3 regions of the Actinomadura sediminis genome follow, and region 1 is predicted to be linked to each of the others. Evidence: riboswitches for the same ligand, from Rfam matches in the RefSeq annotation. Region 1 holds a riboswitch; each other region holds the start of a gene.
What was found. A riboswitch is a leader RNA that binds a small molecule or an ion and turns the genes downstream of it on or off. The one in region 1 is predicted to bind thiamine pyrophosphate.
Positions count from the first base shown of each region.

Region 2: another riboswitch for thiamine pyrophosphate. It lies ahead of thiC (phosphomethylpyrimidine synthase ThiC); the one in region 1 lies ahead of thiO (glycine oxidase ThiO).
Region 3: another riboswitch for thiamine pyrophosphate. It lies ahead of ACFQ11_RS12490 (purine-cytosine permease family protein); the one in region 1 lies ahead of thiO (glycine oxidase ThiO).

Region 1 is NZ_JBHTJA010000040.1:4,922-14,443, reverse strand. Features, by position in the region: gene pknB (Stk1 family PASTA domain-containing Ser/Thr kinase) at 1-736, opposite strand, end outside; gene ACFQ11_RS19995 (DMT family transporter) at 773-1,783, opposite strand; gene ACFQ11_RS19990 (thiazole synthase) at 1,929-2,744, opposite strand; gene thiS (sulfur carrier protein ThiS) at 2,747-2,947, opposite strand; gene thiO (glycine oxidase ThiO) at 2,944-4,071, opposite strand; TPP riboswitch at 4,061-4,174, opposite strand; gene ACFQ11_RS19975 (NAD(P)/FAD-dependent oxidoreductase) at 4,266-5,501, shown strand; gene ACFQ11_RS19970 (Rv2175c family DNA-binding protein) at 5,582-5,956, shown strand; gene thiE (thiamine phosphate synthase) at 6,043-6,714, shown strand; gene ACFQ11_RS19960 (hypothetical protein) at 6,818-6,973, shown strand; gene ACFQ11_RS19955 (serine/threonine-protein kinase) at 6,975-7,931, opposite strand; gene ACFQ11_RS19950 (glycoside hydrolase family 3 C-terminal domain-containing protein) at 8,017-9,522, opposite strand, start outside.
Region 2 is NZ_JBHTJA010000105.1:3,070-12,591, reverse strand. Features, by position in the region: gene ACFQ11_RS31345 (AraC family transcriptional regulator) at 1-796, opposite strand, end outside; gene ACFQ11_RS31340 (NAD(P)H-binding protein) at 878-1,750, shown strand; gene ACFQ11_RS31335 (anthrone oxygenase family protein) at 1,853-2,356, shown strand; gene ACFQ11_RS31330 (metallophosphoesterase family protein) at 2,376-3,218, shown strand; gene ACFQ11_RS31325 (TetR/AcrR family transcriptional regulator) at 3,215-3,850, opposite strand; gene thiC (phosphomethylpyrimidine synthase ThiC) at 4,074-5,807, opposite strand; TPP riboswitch at 5,803-5,914, opposite strand; gene gdhA (NADP-specific glutamate dehydrogenase) at 6,103-7,479, opposite strand; gene ACFQ11_RS31310 (sensor histidine kinase) at 7,752-9,002, shown strand; gene ACFQ11_RS31305 (CDP-alcohol phosphatidyltransferase family protein) at 9,093-9,522, shown strand, end outside.
Region 3 is NZ_JBHTJA010000018.1:38,030-47,551, reverse strand. Features, by position in the region: gene ACFQ11_RS12515 (M20/M25/M40 family metallo-hydrolase) at 1-585, opposite strand, end outside; gene ACFQ11_RS12510 (TetR/AcrR family transcriptional regulator) at 787-1,362, opposite strand; gene ACFQ11_RS12505 (enoyl-CoA hydratase-related protein) at 1,416-2,102, shown strand; gene ACFQ11_RS12500 (SSI family serine proteinase inhibitor) at 2,107-2,448, opposite strand; gene ACFQ11_RS12495 (rhodanese-like domain-containing protein) at 2,630-2,956, shown strand; TPP riboswitch at 2,986-3,103, shown strand; gene ACFQ11_RS12490 (purine-cytosine permease family protein) at 3,095-4,420, shown strand; gene ACFQ11_RS12485 (PAS domain-containing protein) at 4,506-6,374, shown strand; gene ACFQ11_RS12480 (ATP-binding protein) at 6,790-7,338, shown strand; gene ACFQ11_RS12475 (Rossmann-fold NAD(P)-binding domain-containing protein) at 7,704-8,447, shown strand; gene abc-f (ribosomal protection-like ABC-F family protein) at 8,593-9,522, shown strand, end outside.

The DNA of each region.
Region 1 (9,522 bases):
GCGGCAGCCCGGGGACGAGCTCCGACGGGGGCGGCACGGTCTCGTTGACGTGCTTGTACGCGACGGCGAGCGGGGTGTCGCCCTCGTGCGGGAGCCGCCCGGTGAGCAGCTCGAACAGCATGATCCCGGCGGCGTAGACGTCCGAGCGCACGTCGGCGCTGCCGGACGTGACCTGCTCGGGCGCGAGGTACCCGACGGTGCCGATGATCACGCCGGTCCGGGTCATCCGGCTCGCTGACTCGGCCCGCGCGAGGCCGAAGTCGGCCACCTTGACCTGGCCGTCCTCGGTGATGAGGACGTTCTCCGGCTTGACGTCGCGGTGCACGAGCCCGGCGCGGTGCGCGGCGCCGAGGGCGGCCAGCACCGGCTGCATGATCTCCAGCGCGGCGCGCGGCCCGAACCGGCCCCGGGCGGCGAGCTCGTCGCGCAGCGTCCGGCCGGCGACGTACTCCATCACGAGGTAGCCGCGCTCGCCGTCGGTGCCCTGGTCGTACACGGCGACGACATTGGGGTGCGACAGCGCGGCGGCGGCCTTGGCCTCGCCGATGAAGCGGCCGACGAAGTCCTCGTCGGCGGCGAGGCCGGCGTGCATCACCTTGACCGCGACGACGCGGTCGAGCCTGCTGTCGCGCGCGAGGTAGACCGTGGCCATGCCGCCGCGCGCGATGCGGGACTCAATGCGGTAGCGCCCGTCGAGCAGCTGCCCGACGAGTGGATCTGCGACCGTCGTGTCCATCGTTGCGAGTGTACGGCGGGTTCTCCATGGAACTCATCAGTCGCGAGTATGAGCATGGTCGAGCGCGGAGGGTGACGCGGCCGGCGCGGCGGCCGGGACGTCCGTCGCGGCGGGGGCCGCGGTGGTCTTCGGGCCGCGCCGCCGGTCCCCGCGCGGTGTGCTGCGGGACACGGCGACGCCGGCCAGGCACAGCACGCCGCCGAGCAGCGTGACCGCCCCGGGGACCTCGTCGAGGAACGCCCACGACATCAGGACGACGATCGCGGGGACGGCGTAGGTCGTCGCGCCCATCTTCCCGGCGGACGTCCGCGCCAGCGCGTACCCCCACGTGGTGAAGGCGAGCGCGGTCGGGAAGACGCCGAGGTAGATCATGTTGAGGGTCGCGCCCGCCGGGGCGTCCGCGGCCTGCGACGCGAGCTGTCCCGCGAACGGCAGCGTCGCGACGGCGCCGATCGCGCACGCGAACGTGGTGAACTGGAGCGCGGACGCGTGCCGCAGCGCGGGCTTCTGGCTGACCACCCCGCCCGCGTAGGTGACGGCCGCGACGACGCACAGCAGGACGCCGAGCAGCGGCGACCCCTTCTCGCCGGACATCGACAGCCCGACGACGGCGGCGCCGGCGAACGCCACGGCCAGGCCCGCGAGCAGGCGGGAGGAGAAGCCCTCCTTGAGCAGCCAGCCGCCGAGGAGCGCGATCAGGATGGGCCCGATGTTGACGACGAGGGCCGCGGTGCCGGCGTCCACGAGCTGCTCGCCCCAGTTCAGCGCGACCATGTAGACGCCGAACCACAGGACGCCCGCGGCGGCGATCCCGGGCCACGCGCCGCGCGGCGGGAGGCCCTCGCGGCGGACGAGCCAGAGGGCGCCGAGCACGACCGTCCCGGACAGCAGCCGGCCGAGCGCGAGCGCGCCCGGGTCGTACGCCTCGCCCGCGCTGCGGATGGAGACGAACGCCGAGGCCCACAGGACGACCGTCACGGTGGCCGCGGCGATCGCGCGCTTGTCGACGCCCTTGACCGCGGCCGTAGGGGAGTTGTCCTGTTCCATGAAGCGCACCTTAGGTTCGGATCGTTTCGATGAACCCCGAAGTTCGGCGCGCGGTCGCGCCGGACCTCAACGGACCGCCCCCAGTCTGGGAGCGGTCCACTGTTCAGGTCCAGCGAATAATTCTTGATGGCTCGGTTAAGGGCCGCTACGTCGAGGCGAGGCCCTCGAAGGGCGACGACGCCTGCGCGTAGCGGCGCTTCGGGATCCGCCCGGCCAGGCGCGCCAGCCGCCCGCCCTCCACGGCGTGCCGCATCGCGGCGGCCATCGTCGCCGGGGACTGCGCCCGGGTCACGGCCGTCGCCAGCAGCACCGCGTCGCAGCCCAGTTCCATGGCCAGGGCGGCGTCGCTGGCCGTGCCGAGCCCGGCGTCCAGGATGACCGGGACGCCCGCCCGCTCGACGATCAGCTCGATGTTGTGCGGGTTGCGGATGCCGAGGCCCGAGCCGATCGGCGAGCCGAGCGGCATCACCGCCGCGCACCCGGCCTGCTCCAGCCGCCGCGCCAGGACGGGGTCGTCGTTGGTGTACGGCAGCACGACGAACCCGTCGTCGACGAGCTGCTCCGCGGCCTCGACCAGTTCGAGCGGATCGGGCAGCAGCGTGCGCTCGTCCGCGATCACTTCGAGCTTCACCCAGTTCGTCCCGAGCGCCTCCCGGGCGAGCTTGGCGGTCAGCACCGCCTCGCCCGCGGTGAAGCAGCCCGCGGTGTTGGGCAGCACGCGGATGCCGCATCCGGCGAGCACGTCCAGCACCGAGCCCCGCGCCGCCGGGTCGACCCGCCGCATCGCGACCGTGGTCAGCTCGGTCCCCGACGCGGTGAGCGCCTCCCGCAGCACCTGCATGCTCGGCGCGCCGCCCGTCCCCATGATCAGCCGCGAGCCGAACTCCTCGCCCGCGATCACCAGCGCGTCGTTCGTCCCGTTCGTCGTCTCGTTCGTCGTCTCGCTCGCGGTCTCGTCCATCGTCAGCCTCCCTGCACGGCGGTCAGCACTTCCAGGCGGTCGCCGTCGCGCAGCGGCGTCGCCTCCCAGGACGCCCGGCGGACGACCTCGTCGTTCAGCGCGGCCGCCACACCGGACGGCGCCGCGCTCACGGCCGCGACGGCGGCGGCCACGGTCGTGCCCGCGGGCAGCTCGCGCGGCTCGCCGTTGACGATGACCTTCATCGCTTCACCTCGGAGAATCGATCGGGGGAGAACGGGCGGGCGACCTCGGGCACCGGGTCGCCGAGCAGGGCCGCGGACAGCACGTCCGCCGAGATCGGCGCGAGCAGGACGCCGTGGCGGAAGTGCCCGGTGCCGAGCACGAGCCCGGGGACGCCCGATTCGCCCATGACCGGGGCGTTGTCGGGGGAACCGGGCCGCAGCCCGGCCGTGACCTCGGCGAACTCCAGCTCGGTGACGCCGGGGATCAGCTCGCGGGCGTCCCGCAGCAGCTCCCACAGCCCGCCGGCCGTCACGCGCGTGTCGAACCCGAGCTCCTCCTGCGTGGCGCCGAGGACGATCTCGGCGTCGTCCGCGCGCGGCACCAGGTACACCGGCGAGCCCTTCACCAGCCCCCGCACGCAGCGCCGCAGGAACGGCACGCGGGTGCGCAGCCGGATCACCTGCCCCTTGACGGGACGGACGGGCGGGACGGTCCCGGCGGGCAGGCCGTCGAGGTCGCCCGACCAGGGGCCCGCGGACAGCAGGACGCGGTCGGCCCGCAGGACCGTCCCGTCCTCCAGCCGGACGCCCGCCGCCGCGTCCCGCTCGACGACCACGCCCGCCGCGCGCCGCCGCACCACCCGCACGCCGGACTTCTCGCACGCCGCCAGCAGCGCCGCGGCGAGCCGGCGCGGGTCCACCGACCCGTCGCGCGGGGCGAGCAGGCCGCCCCGCACGCCCGGCGCCAGCATCGGCTCCCGCTTGCGGCACTCCCGCCCGGTGAGCGCCTCGACGGGGAGGCCGAGGCTCTCCTGGAAGCGGCGCAGGTCGTCCAGGACGGCCAGGTCGTCGGAGTCGAACGCGACCTGGAGCAGGCCGTCGTCGCGGTACCCGGTGGGCGCCCCGGTCAGCTCCTCCAGTTCCGCGACGAACGCGTCGTAGCGGTCGCGGGACGCGAGGTTGAGCCGCAGCAGCGGCTCCTCGCCGTAGGCGAGCTCGCTGACCGGGGTGATCATTCCCGCCGCGACGGACGTGGCGCCGCCCGCGGGCTCGGGATCGACGAGCGTCACCGCGACGCCGCGTGCGGCCGTCCGCCATGCGGCGGCGAGGCCGACGATCCCGGCCCCGATGACGACGATCTTCATTCGCGCTCCCTTCGCCGGCATGATCCGGATCAGGTCGTGGCGGTCGGCGGCCCGTTCAGCCGCCCTCTCAGCCCGGTCGCACCGGACTCCCGCGGGTGTTTCGTGTGCTCTTCCCCCACTTTACGACTGCTGTGAGGTACACGACCGCCTGGACAGGTGTCCAGGGGAACGCCCGCCCCGTTAGGGTGAGCGCCATGGAGAGGGTTGTTGTCGTGGGTGGCGGGCTGGCCGGCGTGCGCGCCGTCGAGGCCCTGCGCAGGAAGGGGTACGAGGGCGGGCTCACCCTCGTCTCGGCCGAACGGCACCGGCCGTACGACCGGCCGCCGCTGTCGAAGGCCGTCCTCGCGGGCGAGTCCGACGACACCACCGTCGACGCCGACTGGGACGCCCTGCGCTGCGAGCTCCTCCTCGGCGAACGCGCCACCGCGCTGCGCCCCGCCGAGCCCGGACGCGGCGGCGTCGTCGCCACCACGGCCGGCGACCTGCCGTTCGACGGCCTGGTCATCGCCACCGGCGCGACCCCGATCACGCTCCCCGGCGGCGGCCGCCAGCACGTCGTCCGCACCATCGAGGACGCCCGCGAACTCCGCGGCCTGCTCGTCCCGGGCGCCCGCGTCGCGATCGTCGGCGCGGGCTGGATCGGCGCCGAGGTCGCCACCACCGCCGCGAAGCGGGGGTGCGCGGTCACCGTCGTCGAGGCCGCCGACACGCCCCTCGCCAACGCGCTCGGCCCCGAGGCGGGCGCCCTCACCGCCCCCTGGTACGCCGAGGCCGGCGTCGAGCTGCGCACCGGCGTGAAGGTCGCCGAGGTCGACGACCGCGGACTCGTCCTCGCCGCCGACGGGACGCCCGGCCGCATCGACGCCGACGCGGTCGTCGTCGGCGTCGGCGTCCGCCCCGACCTCGGCTGGCTCGCCGGTTCCGGCCTCCTGCTGGAACGCGGCGTCGTCACCGACGCCTCCTTCCGCACCTGCCACGAGGGCGCCGAGCACGGCGCCCCCGGCACCCCCCGCCCCGACATCGTCGCCGTCGGCGACTGCGCCGCCTGGTGGTCGTCCCGCTACGGGCGCCGGCTCCTGGTCGAGCACTGGGACACCGCCCTCAACGCGCCCGAGGTCGCCGCCGCGACCCTCCTCGGCGAGGACGCCGTCTACGACGCGGCCCCGTACTTCTGGTCCGAGCAGTTCGGCCGCATGGTCCAGTACGCCGGGAACCACGCGGCGTCCGAGCGGATGATCCGGCGCGGCGACCCGGACGGCCCCAAGTGGGCCCTCGCCTGGCTCACCGGCGACCGCCTCGACGCGATCCTCACCGTCGACCGGCCCCGCGACCTCGTCCAGGCGCGCCGGGCCATCGCGTCCGGCGCGTCCGTGGACCCCGGCGCGCTCGCCGATCCGGACGTGCCCGTCCGCCAGGCCGTTCGCGCGTAGCGGAGACTTCTCGCGAAACAGGTGGTCGTCCAGGGGGTTTGGCGGTTCCGAAGGCGTGGTAGCAAGGGGGCGTGACGCAGATGCACGCAACCGTTGAAAGCGCACTCGACCCCCGGACCGACGCCCTCGCCGGCGAGTGGCTCACCCTCCCGGAGACCGCCGAGCGGCTCGGCATCAAGACGAACCGGATCAAGCAGCTCATCAGCGAGCGCAAGCTGCTGGCGGTCCGCCGCGAAGGCGAGCCGATGGTCCCGGCGGCCTTCGTCCACGAGGGTCAGGTGATCAAGGGGCTGTCCGGCACCCTCACCCTGCTCTCGGACGCCGGCTACAGCGACGTCGAGACCGTCCGCTGGCTGTTCACCGCGGACGACACGCTGCCCGGGACGCCGGTCGAGGCGCTCACCGAGAACCGCGGGACCGAGGTGCGGCGCCGCGCCCAGGCTCTGGCATTCTGACCGTCCCACTCTGACCGTCCGCCCATCGGGGGCCGCGCGGGTGCGCGGCCCCCGCAGCACGCCCCCGGAAGGAAGTCCGCCCCACCGTGTCCAGGCACCTGCCCTCCGACCGCGCCGTGGCCCTGCGCGCCCGGCTCGACCGCGCCCGTCTCTACCTCTGCACGGACGCGCGGGAGGAACGCGGCGACCTGCCCGGCTTCCTGGACGCCGTCCTCGCGAACGGCGTCGACATCGTGCAGCTCCGGCAGAAGGGGCTGGAGGCGCGGCAGGAGATGGCGTACCTGGAGGTGTTCCGGGCCGCGTGCGAGCGGCACGGCGCGCTGCTGGCCGTCAACGACCGCGCGGACGTCGCCCACGCGGTGCGCGCGGACGTGCTGCACCTCGGGCAGGACGACCTGCCGGTGGCGGCCGCGCGGGAGATCGTCGGGGGCGACGTGCTGATCGGCCGGTCCACGCACGCGGAGGAGCAGGCGGCGGCCGCGGCGGCCGAGCCCGGAGTGGACTACTTCTGCACCGGGCCGACGTGGCCGACGCCGACCAAGCCCGGACGCCCCGCGCCCGGCCCGAAGCTCCTGGAGTACACCGCGGGGGAGCGGTTCGCCCGGCCGTGGTTCGCGATCGGCGGCATCGACCTCGGGAACCTGGACCAGGTCGTGGCCGCCGGGGCGCGCCGCGTGGTGGTGGTGCGGGCCATCACCGAGGCGGACGATCCGGGCGCCGCGGCGGCCGAGTTCGCGCGGCGGCTCGCCGCGGTGTGACCGGTCTCGTGCGACCGGTCTCGTGCGACCGGTCTCGCGCGACCCTTTCGGTGTGACCGCCCGCACGGTTCGCGCGGGCGCGGCATGCCGCACAATGGGGATCATGGGACCCGACGACGAGCGGCCGGTCGACCTCGACGACGAGTTCGACGTCCTGCCCGACCAGACGTCCGACGACACCGACACCGGCTGGGGCGAGTGGCGCGGCGACGCCGGCGACGACTCCCGCCTGCTGGAGGAGCGCCCGCCGCACTGGTGAGCTAGAGGATCCCGATGACGAAGCCCGCCGTCATGACGACGGCGAGCGCGATCATCATGCGCCAGCGGTAGCGCGGGATGCGGGTCGGGCGCGGCCGGGGAGCCGGGGCGCCGCCCTCGCGCAGCGCCCGGACGATCTGCCGTGCGGACGGCCGCGCCTGCGGGTTCTTGTCGAGGCAGCGGGCCACGAGAGCGCGCAGCGGGCCGTCGAGGTCGCCGAGGTCCGGCGGCCGGGACGTCACCCGGCGCATCACCGCGGCGTTCGGGCCGGTGCCGAACGGGGGACGGCCCGTGGCGGCGAACACGATCGCCGCGCCCCACGCGAAGACGTCCGCGGGCGGCCCGACGGGTTCGTCCTCGATCTGCTCGGGGGCCATGTAGGCGGGGGTGCCGAGCGGTCCGGTGGTGAGCGGCGTCGCGTCCGCCATGCGCGCGATGCCGAAGTCGATGACCTTGGCGCCGTCCGGGCCGAGGAGGACGTTGCCGGGCTTGAAGTCGCGGTGGACGATCCCCTCGCGGTGGATCGCGGCGAGCGCGGCGGCGGTGCCGAGGGCGACCCGGTGCAGCCGCCGCTCCGGGAGCGGGCCCTCCTGGGTCACGACCTCCTGCAGCGACGGGCCGTCCACGTACTCGCTGACGATGTAGGGCCGGTCGCCGGTCACGTCGGCGTCCAGCACGTGCGCCGTGTGCCGCCCGGCGACCCGCCGCGCCGCGTCGGCCTCCTTGACGAACCGGTCGCGGGCGCGCCGCCCGGCCGCCATGCCGCCCTTCAGCAGCTTCACGGCGCAGAGCCCGCCGTCGGGGTCCTCGGCGAGGTAGACGACGCCCTGGCCGCCCTCGCCGAGCCTGCCCAGCAGGGGGCGGCCGCCGATGTCGTCGGGATCGCCGGGGCCGAGCGCGGTCGCGGGACGGCGCCGCAGGTCGCGGGGGACCGGGGCGCGCCGGGTGGCAGGGGACACGGGGACTCCGGGGGGAACGGATAAGGGGAGGGTCCTTATTTGTACCGTGTGCCCGTCCTGTCCTGCAGAGGAACGCGGATCTTCGTCAGCCGCACGCCCCGAACGAGCCCCGCTGGGCGATGTCGCGCGACGAGGGGCCGACCATGACGGTGTAGCAGCCGTCCGCGACCTTCCACCGCTTCGCCTCGACGTTCCAGTAGGACAGATCGCGCGCGCTCAGCGGGAACGCGACGGTTCTGCTCTGCCCCGGCCGCAACGTCACCTTGGTGAATCCCTTGAGCTGCTTGGGCGGCTGCGGGACGTCCACGCCGGGCGAGGGCAGGCCGAGGTACATCTGCGGGACGGCGACGCCCGTGCGGTTCCCCGTGTTCGTGACCGTGACCTTCACTTCCTTGGATCCGACCTTCAAGCCGCCGTAGCGGAACGTCGTGTACGACAAGCCGTGCCCGAACGGGTACTTGGGCGTGAACCCCTTCGCGTCGTAGTGCCGGTAGCCGACCATGACGCCCTCAGAGAAGGTCGCGGTCTTGTTCGCCCCGGGGTACTGCGCGGGGTTCCCGGCCGCGGGCGCGTGCGCCTCCGCGGCGGGGAACGTGACAGGCAGGCGCCCGCCCGGATCGACGTCCCCGTACAGGACGCGGGCCAGCGCGTTCCCGCCCTCCTGCCCCGGGTACCAGGTCTCGACGATCGCCGCGACGTCGTCCGCCCACGGGGTGAGGACGGGCCCGCCCGTCTGCAGCACCACGATCGTGTTCGGGTTCGCCGCCGCGACCGCCGAGATCAGCCCGTCCTGGTCGCCGCGCAGCGGCTCGCCGCACTCGAGGGTGAGGCACGACTTGTCGAAGAACTCGCCCTGGCTGTCGGTGGCGAACACGATCGCGACGTCGGCGCCGCGGGCCGCCTCCGCCGCGGCGCCGCGGTCGTCGCCGTCCCGGTAGGTGACCGAGGCGCCCGCGCCGGCGCGCCGCGCCAGGCCCTCATGGGCGCCGACCGACGCGAACGGGACGACCTTCGCCGACCCGAACCCGGCCTGGCTCTCCTTCGCGGCCCGCCCGATCACCGCGATCCTCCGCGGTGCGGCGAGCGGGAGGACGCCGTCGTTCTTCAGCAGCGTGACGCCGTTCTCGGCGATCGTCCGGGCCGCGGTCTCGCTCGCCGTCCGGTCGACGCGGGCGAGGTCGTTCGGGTACGCGGGACGGTCGAAGACGCCGAACTCGAACATCGTCCGCAGGACGTTGCGGGTGTGCCCGTCGATGGTCGCCTGGGCGACCTTGTTCTGCGCGCGCGCCCTCTTCAGGAGGAACGCGTTGTAGCGGAGGCCGATCGGCAGTTCCATGTCCAGCCCGCCGTTGGCGGCCTCGGCGGTGTCGTGGACGGCGGTGTGGTCGGACATGACCATCCCGTCGAAGCCCCACTCCGACCGCAGGACGCCGTTCAGGACGCCCCCGTCGTGGCACGCCCAGCGGCCGTTCAGCTTCCCGAAGCCGCACATGACGGTGGCGGCGCCGCCCTCCTTCACGGCGGCCTCGAACGGCGGCAGGTAGATCTCGCGGAGCGTGCGCGGGTCCACGGCCATGTTCAGCTCGAGGCG
Region 2 (9,522 bases), on a different contig from region 1:
CGGCCTGCGCGAGGCGCAGGCCCGTCAGGTAGGACATCGGGGGCTCGCCGAGCAGCCGCCCGAACCGCTGGGCCAGCGCGGCGCGGGACACCCCGACGCGGGCGGCGAGGCCGGCGACCGTCCACGGGTGCGCCGGGTCGTCGTGGAGCAGCCGCAGGGCCGGCCCCACCACCGGGTCGCCGTGCGCGAGGTACCAGCCGGGCCGCTCCGCCCCGTCCCGCGCGAACCACGCGCGCAGCGCCGCGATGAGCAGCAGGTCCAGCAGCCGGTCGAGGACGACGTCCTGGCCGGGCTCGTCCTTGCCGATCTCCTCGCCCAGCAGGCCGACCAGCGGCGAGTTCCAGGTGCCGCCGCGGACGATCGCGAGCTGCGGCAGCGCGGCCAGCAGCCGGCGCGTCACGGCCCCGCGCATCTGGTAGGTGCCGACCAGCATGACCGTCCGCCCGTCCGGGGCGTTCCCCCACGCGCGCACCCCGAGGTCCATCGCCTCCGACAGGCTCGTGCCGTCGGGCGTCGTGCAGCGCTGACCGGGATGGATGACGATCTGCGGCGGGGTCGCCGGGTCGTCCGCCATCGTGTACGGCTCCGGGCCCTTCACGAGCAGGACGTCCCCGGCCCGGACGGCCCGCGGGCCGCCGCCGTCGGGCAGCACCCACGCGTCGTCCCTGATCATCGCGACGAGGGTCAGCGGCGCCTCGTCGCGGATCCGCACCGACCACGGCGGGTCCAGCGTCGCGCGGAGCAGGAACGCCCCGCGCGCCCGGGGGCCGTCGAGGAGATCGGTGAGCGCGTCCACCCCGTCAGCGTAGACGCTCGCGAATGCCGGCGAGCTTCTCGACGATGGTGGCCGGGGGCGCCCCCCGATTGACTTCAGGACATGACGAACACCGGAACGAACACCGCCGCGGGCACCACCGGAACGACGATCGACACGGGCCTCACGCTCGTCACGGGCGGCACCGGCAAGACCGGCCGCCGCGTCGTGGAGCGGCTCGAGGCCATGGACGTGCCCGTCCGGATGGGCTCCCGCTCGGCGGACCCGGCCTTCGACTGGACGGACGAGGCCGGCTGGCCGCGGGTCCTGCGGGGCGTCGACGCCGTCTACCTCGCGTTCGCCCCCGATCTGGCCGTCCCGGGCGCGCCCGACGTCATCCGCGCGTTCACGGCGGCGGCGCGGGCCGCGGGCGTGCGGCGGGTGGTCCTGCTGTCGGGACGCGGCGAGGAGGAGGCCGTCGAATGCGAGCGGGTCGTCCGCGACTCGGGGCTGGAGTGGACGGTCGTCCGCGCGAGCTGGTTCGCGCAGAACTTCAGCGAGGACTACCTCCTCGACCCCGTCCGCGCGGGCGAGGTCGTCCTCCCGGCGGGCGACGTGCCGGAGCCGTTCGCGGACGCCGACGACATCGCCGACGTCGCGGTAGCGGCGCTCACGGCGGACGGGCACGCGGGAGAGGTGTACGAGGTGACGGGGCCGCGCGCGCTGTCCTTCCCGGAGGCGGTCGCGGAGATCGGCCGCGCGGCCCGGCGCGACATCGCCTACGTGCGGGTCGGCGTGGACGACTACGCCGCCGCGGTGCAGGAGCACGGCGTGCCCGGCGACGTCGCCGCACTGCTGACGTACCTGTTCGGCACGGTCCTGGACGGCCGCAACAGCGCGCCCGCCGACGGCGTGCGGCGCGCGCTCGGCCGCGAGCCCCGCGACTTCGCCGAGTACGCCCGCGAGACCGCCGCCAGCGGCATCTGGAACGGTTGAGCCCCGCGGGCCCGGCCCCGGCAGACCGGCCCCGGCCGGCCGGGGGCCGGGCCCGGCCGGCCGCCCCCGCCGAACGCCTTCATCACCGATCGGAGACCGACCATGAAATCCCTGTTCACCATGATCTTCGCCGCGCTGTCCCTCGTGGCGGCGGCCGGCATGGCCGGAACGTTCTTCGGGTTCTCCACCGGTGTCATGCCGGGGCTGAACGCGGCGCGGCCGTCCTCCGCGATCGACGCCATGCAGGGCGTCAACCAGAAGATCCAGAACCCGCTGTTCGTCGCCATGTTCGTGATGACGCCGGTCATCGCGGTCGTGGCCGCGATCCTGCTGCTGACGCTCGACCAGAAGGCGGCGGCCGTCCTGTTCTTCGTCGCCGCCGGGGTGTACGTCCTCGGCGCGCTGTTCCCGAGCTTCGCCGTGAACATCCCGCTGAACGAGGCGCTGGACAAGGCCGGGATCCCCGCGGACCCGGCCGAGGCCGCGCGCGTCTGGGCCGACTACTCCGGCCGCTGGACGACCTGGAACACCGTCCGGGCGATCGCCGGCTGGGCGAGCGTGCTGGCGATGGCCGCCGGGGCGTACCTCTGGGGCCGGGACGCCTGACGCCGCCTACGATCACGTCATGAGCGGTCTCTACGCCATCAGCGACCTGCACGTGGCATTCCCCGACAACCGCGCGTTCGTGGAGGGGCTGCGCCCCGAGTCCGGCGGCGACTGGCTGATCGTGGCCGGGGACGTCGCCGAGCGCTTCGACGACGTCGAGTGGACGCTGCGCACCCTGGCCGGGCGGTTCGGGAAGGTGATCTGGACGCCCGGCAACCACGAACTCTGGACGGTCAAGGACGATCCCGTGGCGCTGCGCGGGGAGGCCCGCTACCGCCGCCTGGTGGACATGTGCCGCGGCCTCGGCGTCGCCACCCCCGAGGACCCCTTCCCCGTGTGGACGGGCGACGGCGGCCCGGTGACGGTCGCGCCGCTGTTCGTCCTGTACGACTACACGTTCCGGCCGGACGGCGCCTCCACCAAGAAGGAGGCCCTGGAGATCGCGCACGAGGCGGGCGTCGTGTGCACCGACGAGATCTACCTCCACCCCGACCCGCACCCCACCCGGGACGCCTGGTGCGACGCCCGCATCGCCTACACCGAGCGCCGGATGGCGGAGCTGGAACCCGGCACCCGGACCGTGCTCGTCAACCACTGGCCGCTGATCCGCGAACCGACCCGCGTGCTCTGGTACCCGGAGTTCGCGCAGTGGTGCGGCAGCGAGCGCACCGCCGACTGGCACGTCCGGTTCGGGGCGGTGTCGGTGGTGTACGGGCACCTGCACATCCCCCGGACGATCTGGGCGGACGGCGTCCCGCACGTCGAGGTGTCGGTCGGCTACCCGCGCGAGTGGCGGCGGCACCGGGAGACGCCGCCCGGCCCGCGCCGCGTCCTCCCCCCGCCCGCGGAGGACGCCGGCTAGGCCCGGTCCGGGCCGGTCGCGCCCGGCGCGGCCCCCGCGCCGTCGAGGCCGTCCGCGCGGGGCGCGACGCCCCAGGCGGCGAGCGCCAGCAGCCGGTCGGCCGCCGCGGGCTCCTGCTCGGTCACCGTCGCGATGGCTCCCGCGAGCCGCAGCACGTCGGCGAAGTCGGCGCCCGGGGCGACGTCGCCCGCCTGCTGCGCGCGGGCGAACAGCCGCTGGCCCGCGGCGCGCATCGCCCGCGAGGAGTCGAGCAGCGCCGACCGCTCGTCCCGCAGCGACACCACCGCCGACGCGGCCAGCCCGCGGAACACCGTGACCTGCGCGATGAACGCGCGGAGCCACGCGAGCAGGGCGTCGCCCGGGGCTCGCGAGTCCGCCAGCTCCCGGGCGCGCGCCGCGAGGTCGTCGTAGGCGCCCGCGAGGAGCGCCTCGAGGAGGTCCTGGCGGGTGGGGAAGTGCCGGTACAGGGTCCCGATGCCGACCTCGGCGCGCCGCGCGACGGCCTCCAGCGACGCGCCCGCGCCCTCCCGCTGGAACACCTCGCGGGCCGCGGCGAGCAGCCGCGCGCGGTTGCGGCGCACGTCGGAGCGCTCCGCGCGGGGGCGGGGCCGGGACGTGCCGTCGCTGGTCACCTTGGGTCCGCTGTCCTTTCGGCATGGGTGCGGTCGCGGCCGTTCCCACGGTTTGGAACGGTCCTTCGATACTATCCGCGCCCCGCCCGGATCATGCGTCCGCCCAGTTCAACGTGTACGTCAAGGGTGCGGCCCGGCGCCGGAGGGCGGCCCCGGGGACGGCCGCGGGCCGGGCCGGCGGGGACGCTGGACGTCCCGCGCCGGGCCCGGCCCGCGGCCGCGCTCAGGAGCCGTCCGGCGCGACCGGGAGGTACACGCGCCCCCCGGCGGCCTTGAACTCGCCCGCCTTCTCCCGCATCCCGGCGGCGATCGCCTCGTCGCCGTCCAGCCCGCGTTCGTCGGCGTACCGCCGGACGTCCCGGGTGATCTTCATCGAGCAGAAGTGCGGGCCGCACATCGAGCAGAAGTGCGCGGTCTTCGCCGGGGCCGCCGGCAGCGTCGCGTCGTGGAAGGCGCGCGCGGTGTCGGGGTCCAGCGACAGGTTGAACTGGTCCTCCCAGCGGAAGTCGAACCGGGCGTCCGACAGCGCGTCGTCCCACGCCTGCGCGCCGGGATGGCCCTTGGCGACGTCCGCGGCGTGCGCGGCGATCTTGTAGGCGATGACGCCCGCCTTGACGTCGTCGCGGTCGGGCAGCCCGAGATGCTCCTTCGGGGTGACGTAGCAGAGCATCGCGGTGCCGTGCCAGCCGATCATCGCGGCGCCGATCGCCGAGGTGATGTGGTCGTAGCCGGGCGCGATGTCGGTGGTCAGCGGCCCGAGCGTGTAGAACGGGGCGCCGTCGCACCACTCCTGCTGCAGGTCGACGTTCTCCTTGATCTTGTGCATCGGGACGTGCCCGGGGCCCTCGTTCATGACCTGGTTGTCGTACTCGGCCGCGATCCGCGTCAGCTCGCCCTGGGTGCGCAGCTCCGCGAACTGCGCCTCGTCGTTGGCGTCGGCGATCGAGCCGGGCCGCAGCCCGTCCCCGAGCGACCACGTCACGTCGTAGGCCGCGAAGATCTCGCACAGCTCCCGGAAGTGCGTGTACAGGAAGTTCTCCTCGTGGTGCGCCAGGCACCACGCCGCCATGATCGACCCGCCGCGCGACACGATGCCGGTCTTGCGGCGCGCCGTCAGCGGGACGTACCGCAGCAGCACGCCCGCGTGGACGGTCATGTAGTCGACGCCCTGCTCCGCCTGCTCGATCACGGTGTCGCGGAAGACCTCCCAGGTCAGCTCGGCGGGGTCGCCGCCGACCTTCTCCACCGCCTGGTACAGCGGGACGGTCCCCACCGGGACGGGCGAGTTCCGCAGGATCCACTCGCGGGTGGTGTGGATGTCGCGGCCCGTCGACAGGTCCATGATCGTGTCGGCGCCCCAGCGGGTCGCCCACGTCATCTTCTCGACCTCGTCCTCGATCGAGGACGCCACCGCCGAGTTCCCGATGTTGGCGTTCACCTTCACCAGGAAGTTCCGGCCGATGATCATCGGTTCGATCTCGGGATGGTTGACGTTCGCCGGCAGCACCGCGCGGCCCGCCGCGAGCTCGTCCCGGACGAACTCCGGCGCGACGCCCTCGCGCAGCGCGACGAACTCCATCTCGGGGGTGATCTCCCCCCGGCGCGCGTAGGCGCGTTGCGTGACGGCCCCGCCGGACGCCCGGCGCGGCCGCCGCGCGGGGAACGCCGCGCCCTCGCGCAGCGGGTCGCCGGACCGGCGCCCGTCGTCCTCCGGGCGCGCGGAGCGCCCGTCGTAGGACTCGGTGTCGCCGCGCCCGGCGATCCACGCGTCCCGCAGGGGCGGCAGGCCCCGGCGGACGTCGGTCTCGAAGGCGGGATCGGTGTACGGCCCCGACGTGTCGTACAGGACGACGGCGTCGCCATTGGTCAGCGGAACCTCCCGCATCGGCACGCGCAGGTCGGGCCGGGAGCCCTGCAGGTACGTCTTGCGGGCGGCTGGAACCACGGATTCGTTCACGACTCGATGCTCTCCCTACGCCGGCATTACCCGGTCAGGTTCATGCGGTCAGCGGCCGTGCCAGCCGCTATCTCAGCCCGGTTCGCCGGGCCCCCGCGTCGGTCGTGATCGACGGTAACCCGCACCGCCCCGGTTGCCGCAACCGGGGCAGGTGGGGTAGACGCGCGCGTGCCGTCCCCGGTGACCGGGAACGGCACGCGCGTTCGGGCCGGTGACGGCCCGGGGGCCGCCGGCGTCCTACACCGCCGCCGGCGCGCGCCCCCTCAGTCGACGCCGGACCGTCAAGCCGGGCCCGTCAGATCAGCCCCTGGGCGAGCATCGCGTCGGCCACCCGCTCGAAGCCGGCGATGTTGGCGCCGACGACGTAGTCGCCGGGTACGCCGTACCGGTCGGCGGTCTCGAAGCAGGTGTCGTGGATGTCGCGCATGATCCGCGTCAGCTCGTTCTCCACCTGCGCGAACGTCCAGGACTCGCGGCCCGCGTTCTGCCGCATCTCCAGCGCGCTGACCGCGACGCCGCCCGCGTTCGCGGCCTTCCCCGGCCCGAACGCCACGCCGGCGTCCTGCAGGATGTGGACGGCCTCGGGCGTCGTCGGCATGTTCGCGCCCTCGGCGACGGCCTTGACCCCGTTGCGGACGAGGATGCGCGCGGACTCGGCGTCCAGCTCGTTCTGGGTCGCGGACGGCAGCGCGATGTCGGCCGGGACGTCCCAGACCCGCCCCGCCGGAACGAACCGCGCCGAGGCGCCGCGCATCTCGGCGTAGTCGGAGACGCGGCCCCGGTCGACCTCCTTGACGTGCTTGAGCAGGTCGAGGTCGATGCCCTTCTCGTCGACGACGTAGCCGCCCGAGTCGGACACGGTGATGACGTTCGCGCCGAGCGCCTGCGCCTTCTCGATCGAGTAGATGGCGACGTTGCCGGAGCCGGACACCACGACCTGCTGCCCGTCGAGGTCCTCGCCGCGCCGCTTCAGCATCTCGGCGGTGAACAGCACGCTGCCGTACCCGGTGGCCTCGGTGCGGCCCGCGGAGCCGCCCCAGCCCTGGCCCTTGCCGGTGAGGACGCCGGCCTCCCAGCGGTTGGTGACGCGCCGGTACTGGCCGAACAGGTAGCCGATCTCCCGCCCGCCGACGCCGATGTCGCCCGCCGGGACGTCGGTGTGCTCGCCCACGTGCCGGTACAGCTCGGTCATGAACGACTGGCAGAACCGCATGATCTCGTCGTCGGAGCGTCCGTGCGGGTCGAAGTCGCTGCCGCCCTTGCCCCCGCCGATGCCGAGCCCGGTGAGCGCGTTCTTGAAGATCTGCTCGAAGCCGAGGAACTTCACGATGCCGAGGTTCACCGTGGGGTGGAACCGCAGGCCGCCCTTGTAGGGGCCGAGCGCGCCGTTGAACTCGACGCGGAACCCGCGGTTGACGTGCACGCGGCCGGCGTCGTCCTGCCACGGCACGCGGAACATGATCTGCCGCTCGGGCTCGATCAGCCGCTCGATCAGCCGGCTCGCGCTCAGCCGCGGCCGCGCGGACAGCACGGCGGGCAGCGACTCGAGCACCTCGTGGACGGCCTGGTGGAACTCCGGCTCGCCGGGGTCGCGCCGCAGCACGCCGTCGTAGGTCTCCTCGAGCGCGGCCAGGACGTCGGGCGAGCCGGGCAGACGGGGGGACAGGGGCATGTGGTGGATCCTTTCGGCGAACGATGATCGTGCGGGTACGCCGGCGACCGGGACGTTCACCTCCCGCGGCCCCATTGCCGGGACGCCACGGCCTCAAGCGGTCTTCTCACTCTAAAACGTGATCGCCGGACGCAGGACGCTGCTAGACTGTCTCGTTTGCCAACATCTGCGCCGTCAGGGACATTCCACGGCGGTCCCGCGCTCAAACCCCGCGTTCCTCGTCCGGAGCGGCCCGGATGCGCGCCCGGCGGGCGGTCGGGGAAGATGGTCGCGTGGTGACCCTCTCCCGGCTCGGCGGACTCCCGAAGCGCCTCACGGGCGGGACGACCGCGGGCGGCGGGACCCTCGCGCGCGACGCGGTCCTCGCGCTGCCGCTGGCGGTGGTCGCGGTCGCCGCGGCCCTGCTCTGGCCGGGCGTGCGGTCCCTGGACGCCCCCGGCGCCGCGCTGCTCGTGGCCGCGCACGTCCCGCTGGCCGTCATCCGGCGCCGGCCCGCGCCCGGCCTCGCGGCGCTCGTCGTCCTGGCGGTCCCGTTCCACCTGCTGCAGTACCAGCACCACGCGCTCGTCCCCGCCGAGGTCGCCGCGCTGTTCGCCTACGCCGTGTTCGGCCGGCGCGCGCGGATCGTGCTCGGCGTGGTCGCGTCCCTGCTGCTGGTCTGCGTCGTCGGGATGGCGATGCGGGCCGGCGGGAGCAGCGTCCGGGAGCAGATCGCGGTGATCGAGGCCGTGGTCGCGGTGGTGATCGCGGTGCAGGTGTGGCGGTCGCACCGGGTCCGGCTCGCGGCGATCACCGAGCGGGCCGAGCGGGCCGAGCGCACCCGCGAGGAGGAGGCGCGGCGCCGCGTCGCCGAGGAGCGGCTGCGCATCGCCCGCGACCTGCACGACCTCCTCGCGCACAGCATCACCGTGATCGGGGTGCAGGCCGGCGCCGCCGCACACCTCGTCCGCGGGGACCGGCCGCTGGACCGCGAAGAGCTGGCCGATGCGCTCGCGTCGATCGCCGCGACGTGCCGGGACGCCCGCGTCGAGCTGCGCGGCACCCTGCAGGTCCTCCGCGGGACGGACGCGCCCGCGTCCGGGAAGCCGCCGGGGCTTGACGGGATCGGCGAGCTGGTGGCGGCCGCCCGCGCCGGCGGGATCCGGGTGACGTTCGCGGACGAGTCCGCGGGACCCGGCGGGGAACGCCCGTCGCCCGAGGTGGGCGTCGCGGCCTACCGGATCGTCCAGGAGGCGCTCACCAACGTCGTCAAGCACGCGGGCGCGGCGTCGGCGGACGTGAGCCTCACCCGTGCGGACGGCGCCCTGGTCGTCCGGGTGGCCGACGACGGACGCGGCTTCGCCGCGGGCCCGTCCGGGGGCTCCCCGGGAGGCCCGGACGGCGGCTCCTCCGGGTTCGGCGTGCTCGGGATGATCGAGCGCGCCCGCAGCGTCGGCGGGACGCTCGACGCCGGCCCCGCGCCCGGCGGCGGCTTCACCGTCACCGCGGTCCTTCCCGCGGACCGCGCGGCCGCCCCGCGCTGACCTCGGCCGACGCTCCGCGCGGCGTAACCGCGCTCACATGATCCGCGTCGGGGTCTTTCCAAGGTTGACCTGTAAGGTCAACATCGAGGCATGGGGGAGGCGAGCGCGCCGGTGAGCATGGAGACGGGGACGACGTCCGAGGCGGCCGAACGGGTCTTCACGGTGCCCAACCTGCTCAGCGCGGCGCGCCTCGTGGGCGTCCCGCTGTTCCTGTGGCTGGTCCTGATCGAGGCCGACTGGTGGGCGCTCGGCCTGCTGGTGGCGGCCGGGCTGTCGGACTGGCTGGACGGCAAGCTCGCGCGGGCGCTGAACCAGACGAGCAAGCTCGGCATGGTCCTGGACCCCGCCGCCGACCGGCTCTACATCCTCGCCACCCTCGTCGGGCTCACCATCCGCGAGATCATCCCGTTGTGGCTCGTGGTGCTGCTGATCGCGCGGGAGGCGGCGATCGTCCCGATCGCGCCGCTCATCCGGCGGCTCGGCTACAACGGGACGCTGCCGGTCCACTTCATCGGGAAGA
Region 3 (9,522 bases), on a different contig from region 1:
GCGTTCGGGGTAGGTCCGCGAGCGCGCGTTGACGATGAGGGCCGCACGGGCTCCGGCGTCCGCGGCCGCCTTGGCCTGCTCGGTCTCCTTGTCGACGACGCGGTCGAACAGGACCAGCTCGCCCCGGACGTCGCCGGTGACCTCGGTGACCCGGCCCACGTCCACCACCTCGCCGTCCACCGAGGCGACGGCGCCCTGCGGGGACGCGCTGCTCTGCCAGAGGCGCTCGCCCCGGGCGCGGATCTCCGCGAGGTACCTGTCGGCGACCGGGAAGGGCTGGAGTTCGACGTCGTAGCCGAGGGCGCGCAGCTCCCCGGCGATGTAGCGGGCGGCGCGGTGCTCGGACGGGGTGCCGGCGATGCGCCAGCCGATCTCGTCGCTGAGCACCTTCAGGTGCCGCAGTGCCCGCCGCGCGTCGACGCGCGCGACCACGGCCCGGTCGCCGACGGTGAGGGACGGGGGCAGTGCGGCGCCGGGACGCCGCCGGGTGGCGGCGGAGGCGGTGCCGGGGAGCAGGCCGACGGTCGCGAACCCGGTGACGGCCGCGAGTCCGGCCAGCAGGTCGCGGCGTTTGACCTCGGGCATGGCGTCTCCTCGTGCGAGAAGGCCGCGCCCGCGGGGTCGCCCGCGGACGACGGCAGGGCAGGAACTACGCCCCGATTTGTGCGAACATACGAAATCTTCGATGGGCCGACAAGAACGCTTCGATGTTCCGCAACTGGATCGAGACCAAGGTCATGCCCGGTCGGGTCCCTTTCAAGGACCGACCCACCGGACGATCGTCGATCAGCCGGCCGGGCGGTGGTCGCGGATGGTGCGGGCCACGATCTCGGACGTGACCCGCAGCGGGGTGGTGTCGTGGGCGGTGCGGCTCAGGATCAGGGCGCCCTCGAACGCCGACAGCACGTAGATCGCCAGGTCGTCCGCGGGCTCGATGCCCTCGGCCGCGAAGCGGCGCGCGGTGGCCGCCCGCCAGCCGGCGAAGACGTCCGCGCACGCGTGCCGCAGGGGCTCGCTGGTGGTGGCGGCCTCGAGCGCGACGGTCGCGATCGGGCACCCGTCGCCCCAGTTCGACTTCTCCAGGGCTTCGGCGCTCAGCCGGAAGACGTCCCGGACGGACTCGTCCGCGCGGCTCTCGGTGCGTGCGTAGACGAGGTCGAAAAGCCGGAGGTAGCGGGTGCCGGAGTGCTCCACGGTCTCGACGCCGAGCTGTTCCTTGCCGCGGGGGAAGAAGTGGTAGAGCGAGCCCCACGGCGCCTCGGCGGCCGTGGTGATCTGCTTCAGCCCGGTCGCCGCGTACCCCTGCTCCCGGAACAGCTGTGCCGCGGCCTCCAGTAGCCGCGCCCGCGTGTCGGATCCCATGCGGGAAGCCTATCCCTTGCACTAACTAGATCGATCTATCTAGGGTGACCCGCATGATTCGAAACGAGGACCGCGGGCCCGTCCGGCTGATCACTCTCGACCGTCCCGAGCGCCGGAACGCCGTGGACGGCCCCATGGCCGAGGCCCTCGGGGAGGCGGTCGCCGCCGCCGAACGCGACGACGAGGTCGCGGCCGTCGTCCTGACGGGGGCGGGCGGCGCCTTCTGCGCGGGGAACGACCTCAAGGCCATGGCCGCGGGCGACTTCCCGGTGCCGACCGCGGACGGGCCGCCGCCCATGCGGGTCACGCGCGCGGCGCCGGCCAAGCCGGTCGTCGCCGCGATCGAGGGCTACTGCTTCGGCGGCGGCTTCGAGCTGGCGCTGTGGGCCGATCTCCGGGTCGCGTCCACGACCGCCGAGTTCGGCGCGCTCAACCTGGGGCAGGGCCTGCCGTGCCTGGACGCCGCCACCGTGCGCCTTCCCCGCATCGTCGGGCAGGGGAGGGCTCTCGACGTCCTGCTGACGGCGCGGCGCGTCCCGGCGGAGGAGGCCCTCGCCTGGGGTCTGATCACCCGGCTGGTCGAACCCGGGCGGGCGTTGGAGGAGGGGCTGGCGATGGCCGGTGCCGTGGCGGGGCTGCCGCCCGGGGCGCTGCGCGCCGCCCGCCGGTCGGTGCTGGAGCAGTGGGCGCTTCCGGAGGGCGAGGCGGCCCGCGAAGAGGCGCGCCTGGCCCTCCGGTGAGCGGTCAGGGCCCGCCGGGAGGCGATGCCGGCGTGCGTTCGGCCACGTCGCCGAAGAGCGGGGCCACCTCGTTCCAGCGGTGGAGCTCGCAGCCGTCCTCGCGGGAGAACTTCGCGTCGATCTCGCGTCCCCGCCACGTGCCCTGGACGGTCGCGGTGGCGGGACCGCCGTAGATCTTCGTGCAGATCTTGCTCGTGACGGGCTCGAACGGGTCTTCGGCCTCGGCGAGCGCCGCGCAGGCCGCGGCGGGTTCCGGATGGGAGCCGCCGGGCGGGTCGCAGGTGAGGGTCCAGACCTTGGCGGGGGCCTCCGCGGAGGCCTTGACCTTGATCGTGAGGGTCTCCACGGGGTAGCTGGACGGCCGCACCGTGGCGGGGCCGTCGGCGGAATTGCCCGAGGTGCTTTCGTCGCCGCAACCGGCCAGTGAAAGGATCAGAGCCAGCCCGGACGCGGCGAGGAGTGGCGTCCGATACCGCATGCGTGATTCGACGCGGCGGGGTTCCGCGCGGTTCCATGGAGGAGTGATGATTTTCGGGGACGACGTGCCGGCGGTGCCTGCCGCCGAGGTTCCACAGGACGCCTACCTGCTCGACGTGCGGGAACAGGACGAGTGGGACGCGGGTCACGCGCCCGAGGCCGTCCACATCCCGATGGGGCGGCTCAGCGACCGGGCGGCGGAGATCCCCCGCGACCGCGAGGTGTTCGTGATCTGCCGGTCCGGCGGGCGGTCGGCGCAGGTGACGGTGGCGCTGAACCAGGCCGGGTGGCTGGCGAGGAACGTCGACGGCGGGATGCAGGCGTGGGCGGCGGCGGGCCGTCCGATGGAGGCCGACGGGGACCCGTACGTGGCGTGACATTTCGGGCGGTTGTAGCATCCTTCCGTCTATTTCTCCGCGGGAGCTCGGGCCGAGGCCGGGCTGAGAGGGCGAACCCAGAGGCGTCGCCGACCGCATGAACCTGTCCGGGTAATGCCGGCGTAGGGAGAGTGCCGCATGGCGTCCGCCGTCGACGAGGTCCCGTACACCCTGGACGAGCCGGCGCCGAAGGTCCTCGGCTTCTGGGATCAGAGCGCGTTCTGGGCGAACCTCGGGGTCAGCCTGCTGGCGTTCTCGGGCGCCTACACCGTGCTGGCGCCCGACGAGAACGGCGTGCCGACGCTGTCGATCGCCGCCGGGATCGTCGCGATGATCGTCGGGACGGTCGTCGGCGGGCTGATGCTCGGGCTCGCCGCGGTGCCGGGCGCGCGGACCGGACGTCCCGCGATGGTGCTGCTGCGGGGCCTGTTCGGGGCGCGGCTGTCGTACGCGCCGACGGTGCTGAACATCGCGCAGCTCATCGGGTGGGGGACGTTCGAGCTGATCGTGATCGCGGACGCGGCGCGGCACCTGTGGGACGGGATCCCGCGGTGGGGCTACGTGCTCGCGGCCGGGGCGCTGACGACCGCCCTGACCATCTGGCCGCTCGGCTCGGTGCGGCTGCTGCGCCGGTACGTGACGGCCGCGGTGATCGTCGCGCTCGTCTACTTCTACGTGCTGCTGGTGCGGGAGCCGCTGCCGGATCTGACGGACGGCGGCTGGGACGGCTTCCTGATCGGCGCCGACGCGGCCCTGGCGGTGTCGATCTCGTGGGTGCCGGTCGCCGCCGACTACACCCGGCACGCGCGCACCGAGCGGGGCGCGTTCGGCGCGGCGGCCGTCGGCTACTCGGCCACGCAGATCGTCGCGTACGTGCTGGGGCTGCTCGCCCTGGCGCTGGCGGGGTCGACCGGGAACGTGTTCGACCCGTTCCTCGCGGTGCCGCTGGGCGTGCTGTTCTTCGGCGTGTTCGTGCTCCGCGAGGCCGACCAGTCGTTCGCGAACGTGTACTCGACGGCGGTGTCGATCCAGAACCTCGCGCCCCGCGCGGACCGCCGCGTCCTGACGGTCGCGCTCGGCGCGCTGATCACGCTGCTGGCGCTCGTCCTGGACATCGGCGACTACGCGGGCTTCCTGTCGCTGATCGGCTCGGTGTTCGTCCCGATGCTGGGCGTCCTGGCCGCCGACTTCTTCCTCGGTCGCGGACGGGACGGCTGGGACGGCTCGGTCGCCGCGCCGTCGCGGTGGGGCATGGTCGCCGCGTGGGTGATCGGCTTCGTCGCCTACCAGCTGATCAACCCGGGCACGGTGAGCGGCTGGGCCGGGTTCTGGACGGACGTCCGGGAGCTGCTGAACTTCGCGCCGCAGAGCTGGATGAGCGCGTCGCTGCTGTCGTTCCTGCTCGCCGGAGCCGCCGCGCTGGCCGCCGGCCGCCTGGCGAATTCGCGCGGCGAACGCCGCTGACGTGGCGTTCTTCCGTTGCCGCACCGTGAAGAGTGAGAACTTTTCCGTTGCGGTTCCCCGGCGCGGCAACGGGTCCGGTGGCACGATGACAGTCGTGCACCACCACGTCCACGACCCCATCGCGCGGGCGGTCATCGAGAGCGCCGCGGACGCGATCGTGGCCGTGGACGGCAGGCACCGCGTCACCGTGTGGAACCCGGCGGCCGAGCGGATGTTCGGCTGGACGGCCGAGGAGATGATCGGGCGCGTGCCGCCGATCGTCCCGGACGAGCTGAAGGCCGAGCACAACGCCGTCCAGGAGCGGCTGCTCACCCGGCGGGCCGGAGACGGCGGGCAGATCTCGATCGCGACCCGCCGGTTCCACCGGGACGGCCGGCTCATCGACGTCCGCATCGACACGAGCCTGCTGAAGGACCCGTCCGGGACGCAGCTCGGGTGGGTCGGCGTGTACCGGCCGGTGGAGGACGACGAGATCGTCCAGCACCACATGACCGAGCGGGCGCGGCTGGTGCGGCGGCTGAACGACATCGTCGCCGACCTGAACGCCGAGCTCGATCTCGCGGTCGTCCTCGACCGGATCACCGGCGCGATGATCGAGCTGACCGGGGCGGACGCGGGCGGGTTCGTCCGGATCGAGGGCGAGCGGCTGCGGCTGGTCAGCATGTCGGGGCTGCCGGAGCGGATGCGCGGGGCGTCCGCGGAGCTGCGGCCGAGCCTGGTCGGGGAGCTGCTGCGCAGCGGCAAGACGATCAAGCTCGCGACGGGGGACCGGCGGCTCGGCGACCTGATCTGGGCGGAGCTGGAAGGGCTCCACACGATCGCGCTCGGGCTGTCGTTCGTGAAGGACAGGCCGTTCGGCGCCCTCTACGCCCTGTTCTCCGGCCGCAAGGTCGGGCACACCGAGCTGGAGCTGCTCGAACTCCTCGCCGGGCACGCGGGCGTCGCCGTCGGGAACGCGGTCGCGTACGCGAACGTCGTCCGGCAGCGGGCGCACGAGCGCGCGGTGATCGATTCGAGCGCCGACGGCATCGCCGTCCTGGACCACGACCTGGTCGTCCGGCAGTGGAACCCGGCCGCGCACGCGATCACCGGGATCCCGCCGGACGACGCGATCGGGCGCCCGCTGCCGTTCGAGATGCCCGCGGTCGGCGAGGACCTGACGTACCAGCTCGAGTCGGGCACGTGGCTGAACGTGCTGGCCGCGGAGATCGAGGAGACCGGCGAGCTGGTCCTCGACTTCCGCGACGTGTCCGAGGCGAAGGCCCTGGAGGAGGCGAAGGACCTGTTCCTCGCCACCACCAGCCACGAGCTCCGCACCCCGATCACGGTCGTCCAGGGGTTCGCGTCCACGCTGGTCAACCGGTGGGACGAGCTGGCCGACACCGACCGCCGCGCGGCCGTCGCGACGATCGCCGAGCGCGCCCAGTCGCTCGGCCGCCTCGTCGAGCACCTCCTGCTCGGTTCCCGCGCCGGACGGGACGAGCTGGCCGTCACCGTCGAGACGTTCGACCTGCGCCGCGTCGTCGAGGGCGTCGTCGCCGGGTTCCGGTCCCTGTCGGCGGCCCATCGCGTCGAGCTGGAGATCGACCCGGACCTGCCGTACGCCCAGGGCGATCCGATGGCGACCGACATCGTCCTCGGCCAGCTCATGGAGAACGCGTTCAAGTACTCCCCGGACGGCGGGACCGTCCGCGTCTGCGCGCGCGCCGACGGCGCCTGCATCGAGGTGACGGTCGAGGACGAGGGCGTCGGTATCCCGCCCGAGGACCACGAGCGGGTCTTCGAACGGTTCGTCCAGGGCGACGCCGGCGACCGCCGCCGTTTCGGCGGCATCGGGCTCGGCCTCTACATCGTGAAACGCCTCACCGAGGCGCAGCACGGCACCGTGTCCGCCCACCCGGCCCGGAACGGGACCGGAACCCGCATGCGATTGGTCCTGCGGAAATCTCGTTGACCAGCCGGGACGTGCGGACCGGTTACTAACCGTGAGGCCAGTGGGGTGGGACCGGACGGGTGAGGTCGGCGTGTTCCGCGCCGCCGACGATCCCGTCGCCTGGCAGTGTGCTGATCCGTGGGACGGCCGGTTCCGGTCGTCCGCCAGACCCGAGGGCGACGTAGATAACACGGTTCCGATGAGTAAGGCGGCGGTGGGTGGATAGATCCATTGTTGGGCGAAGTTGGTGACGAGATGGCATCGGAGACGCGTCGGACGCCACGACCGGGGGTGATCACCGTGACCGAAAGGCCGGTGACTCGTTGTGCAGGTGGCAAACTGGAGCGTCCGTGTTTCCGGACGATGTCAACAGGGCATTCCGGTCGTACCGGAAGAGCGGCGACGGGACAGTCCGAGCAACCGAATCGACGGGGAGGTGAGGGCGTCGAGCGTCGTACTGCTGCCACACGCGCCGTCCAGCGTCGCGGTCGCCCGTAAGCGCCTCAGCTCAGAGCTGGCGGAATCGGGCGTCTACGAAGCCGTCGTGGACGATGCCAGCGTCATCGTGAGCGAACTCATCAGCAACGCCCTGCGGCACGCGCGTCCCCTGCCGTCCGGCCAGGTCCGGGTCTGCTGGATCTGCCACGGCGACGTCCTCGAGCTGGAGGTCAGCGACGGCGGCGCCATGACCGAGCCGCGCCGCGGCCCCGGGACGCTCTCCTCCCTCGGCGGCCGGGGACTCGGCATCGTCGAGGCCCTCTCCGAAGGCTGGGGGGTGCGCCACGAGGACGGCGCGACCACGGTGTGGGCCGTCCTGCGGGCACCCCGGTCGAACGAGATGAACGGGATCGCCTCGGCCACCGGTGAGCACGCCGTCATGCCCGACCTGTCCGCCTTCCCCGATCTCTTCGACGAGCCGTCGACGAGCGACTTCTGCGACGACACCCGCAACGGAGTGCCCACGACCAGGGCGTACCCGGCGTAACGGGGGCTCTCCCCGGCCGAGGTAGTTGAAAAGTACACCCCCGCCCGAAGTGCCCGGCTCCGCACCTTGTAGTGTCCTCGTCGAGCTCGGGCGCTGTCGTGCCCCCGTCGACACCGCCCGAGCGTCCAAAATTGTTCATTTGCGGCGCCCTCGGCGTCAGGCCCCAGGGACCTTTCCTTCAACGGGCGCCGCGTGCGATCGCCGCATCGGTCCGGCTCGCCCAGGGGCTCGCTGCGCGATCAGGTTCTCGCTCCGCTCGAACCCGCCTTCGGACGCGATCGCAGTCTTTCCGGCCCGCTCCGGCCGGGGCGATGGTCGGGGCCCGCGGTCGGCTTTCCTCACGACTTCAAGATCGAGGCGGCACGGTGGGCAGCCGGGCGGGCGCGGTGTTGCTCACCTGCTGGAAGATCACCGAACTGCGGAATCCGGTGACCTCGGCGCGCTTGCTCTGCAGGCCCGCGCGGCTGGGCGGCAGCGGCGACTCGTCCCCCCACACGGCCGACGGGGCGCTCGCGGCGCTGCGCGCCACCGCCCGCCGCCTGTACGGATCGCCGAGCCTGGACGGCCGGCGCTGCGCGCTGATCGGGCTCGGCCGCGTGGGTGAACGGCTCGGCCGCCTGCTCGCGGCCGAGGGCGCCGACCTGACGGCCACCGACATCGATCCGGGCAGGCAGGGCGTCTGCGACGCGCTCGGCGCCGCCTGGTGCGACCCGGAGAAGATCGTCGCGGCGGACGTCGACATCCTGATCCCCGCGGCCCTGGGCGGCCTGCTGACCCCGGAGGTCGTGCCCGAGCTCCGCTGCGAGGCGATCGCCGGACCGGCCAACGACCAGCTCGCCTCGCCCGAGGTCGCCGACCTGCTGCACGCCCGGTCGATCCTCTGGGTGCCCGACCAGGTCGTGAGCGCGGGCGGCGTCATCAACGCGGTCACCACCGAACTGCACCGCCTCGACGCCGCCGAGGCCCGCGCCCGGGTGGCGGCCATCGAGACCACCGTGGACGACCTGCTCGCCACCGCGGGCGAGCACGGCCGCCCGCCCGCGCGGGTCGCGGCCGACCTGGCCCGCCACCGCATCGGCGCGCCGTCCGGCCGTGTCCCGGCGGCCTAGAGGCGGGCCGCGGGGGCCGGGAAGGCGATCGCCCGGCCCCACTCGTCAGACGAGACGGTCCGTCTTGACTTCTCCATGTGAGGCGCGCATACTCATGAGCAAGCGAGACGGTACGTCTCGTCTTGATCGGAGGGAGGTGGGTCTTCTGCGTACCGCGAGTCAACTGGCGCTCGCCGAGGCCACCAAGCGCTTCGGCGACCGTGTCGTCCTCGACCGCGTGTCGCTCACCGTGAAGCCCGGCGAGCGGATCGGCGTGATCGGCGACAACGGGTCCGGGAAGTCGACGCTGCTCGCGCTGATGGCGGGGGCGGTGCGGCCGGAGAACGGGGACGTCACGGTGATCGCGCCCGGCGGCCTCGGCCATCTGCCGCAGGCGCTCGACCTGCCGCTCCACGCGACGGTGGGCGAGGCCGTCGACCTGGCCCTGGCCGACCTCCGGGTGCTGGAGGCGCGGATGCGCGCGGCCGAACGCGCCCTCGACAGGGACGGGCTGGACGCGTACGCGGGGCTGGTCGCCGAGTTCGAGGCGCGCGGCGGCTACGACGCCGACGCGCGGGTGGACGTCGCGCTGCACGCGCTCGGGCTGCCCGGACTCGACCGGGGGCGCGCCCTCGGGACGCTCTCGGGCGGCGAACGCTCGCGGCTCGTCCTCGCGGCCACGCTGGCGTCCGATCCCGAACTGCTGCTGCTCGACGAACCGACCAACGACCTCGACGACCAGGCCGTCGCCTGGCTCGAGCGGCGGCTCCGCGCGCATCGCGGGACGGTCGTGGCGATCACGCACGACCGGACGTTCCTCGAGCGGGTCACGACGACCGTCCTGGAGGTCGACGGCGGGCGGGTGCGGCGCTACGGCGACGGCTACGCCGGGTACCTCGCGGCGAAGGCCGCCGAGCGTGCCGCGCAGGCCCGCGCGCACGAGGAGTGGAAGGCGGAGCGGACCCGGCACGCGGCGCTGGTCACCGCCAACGCGGGACGGCTGGCGGCCATCCCCCGCAAGATGACGCAGGCGGGCATGGGCACCGGGGCGTGGCGCGCGCGCTCGCGGACGCACGGTGCCGCCGGGCGGATCCGG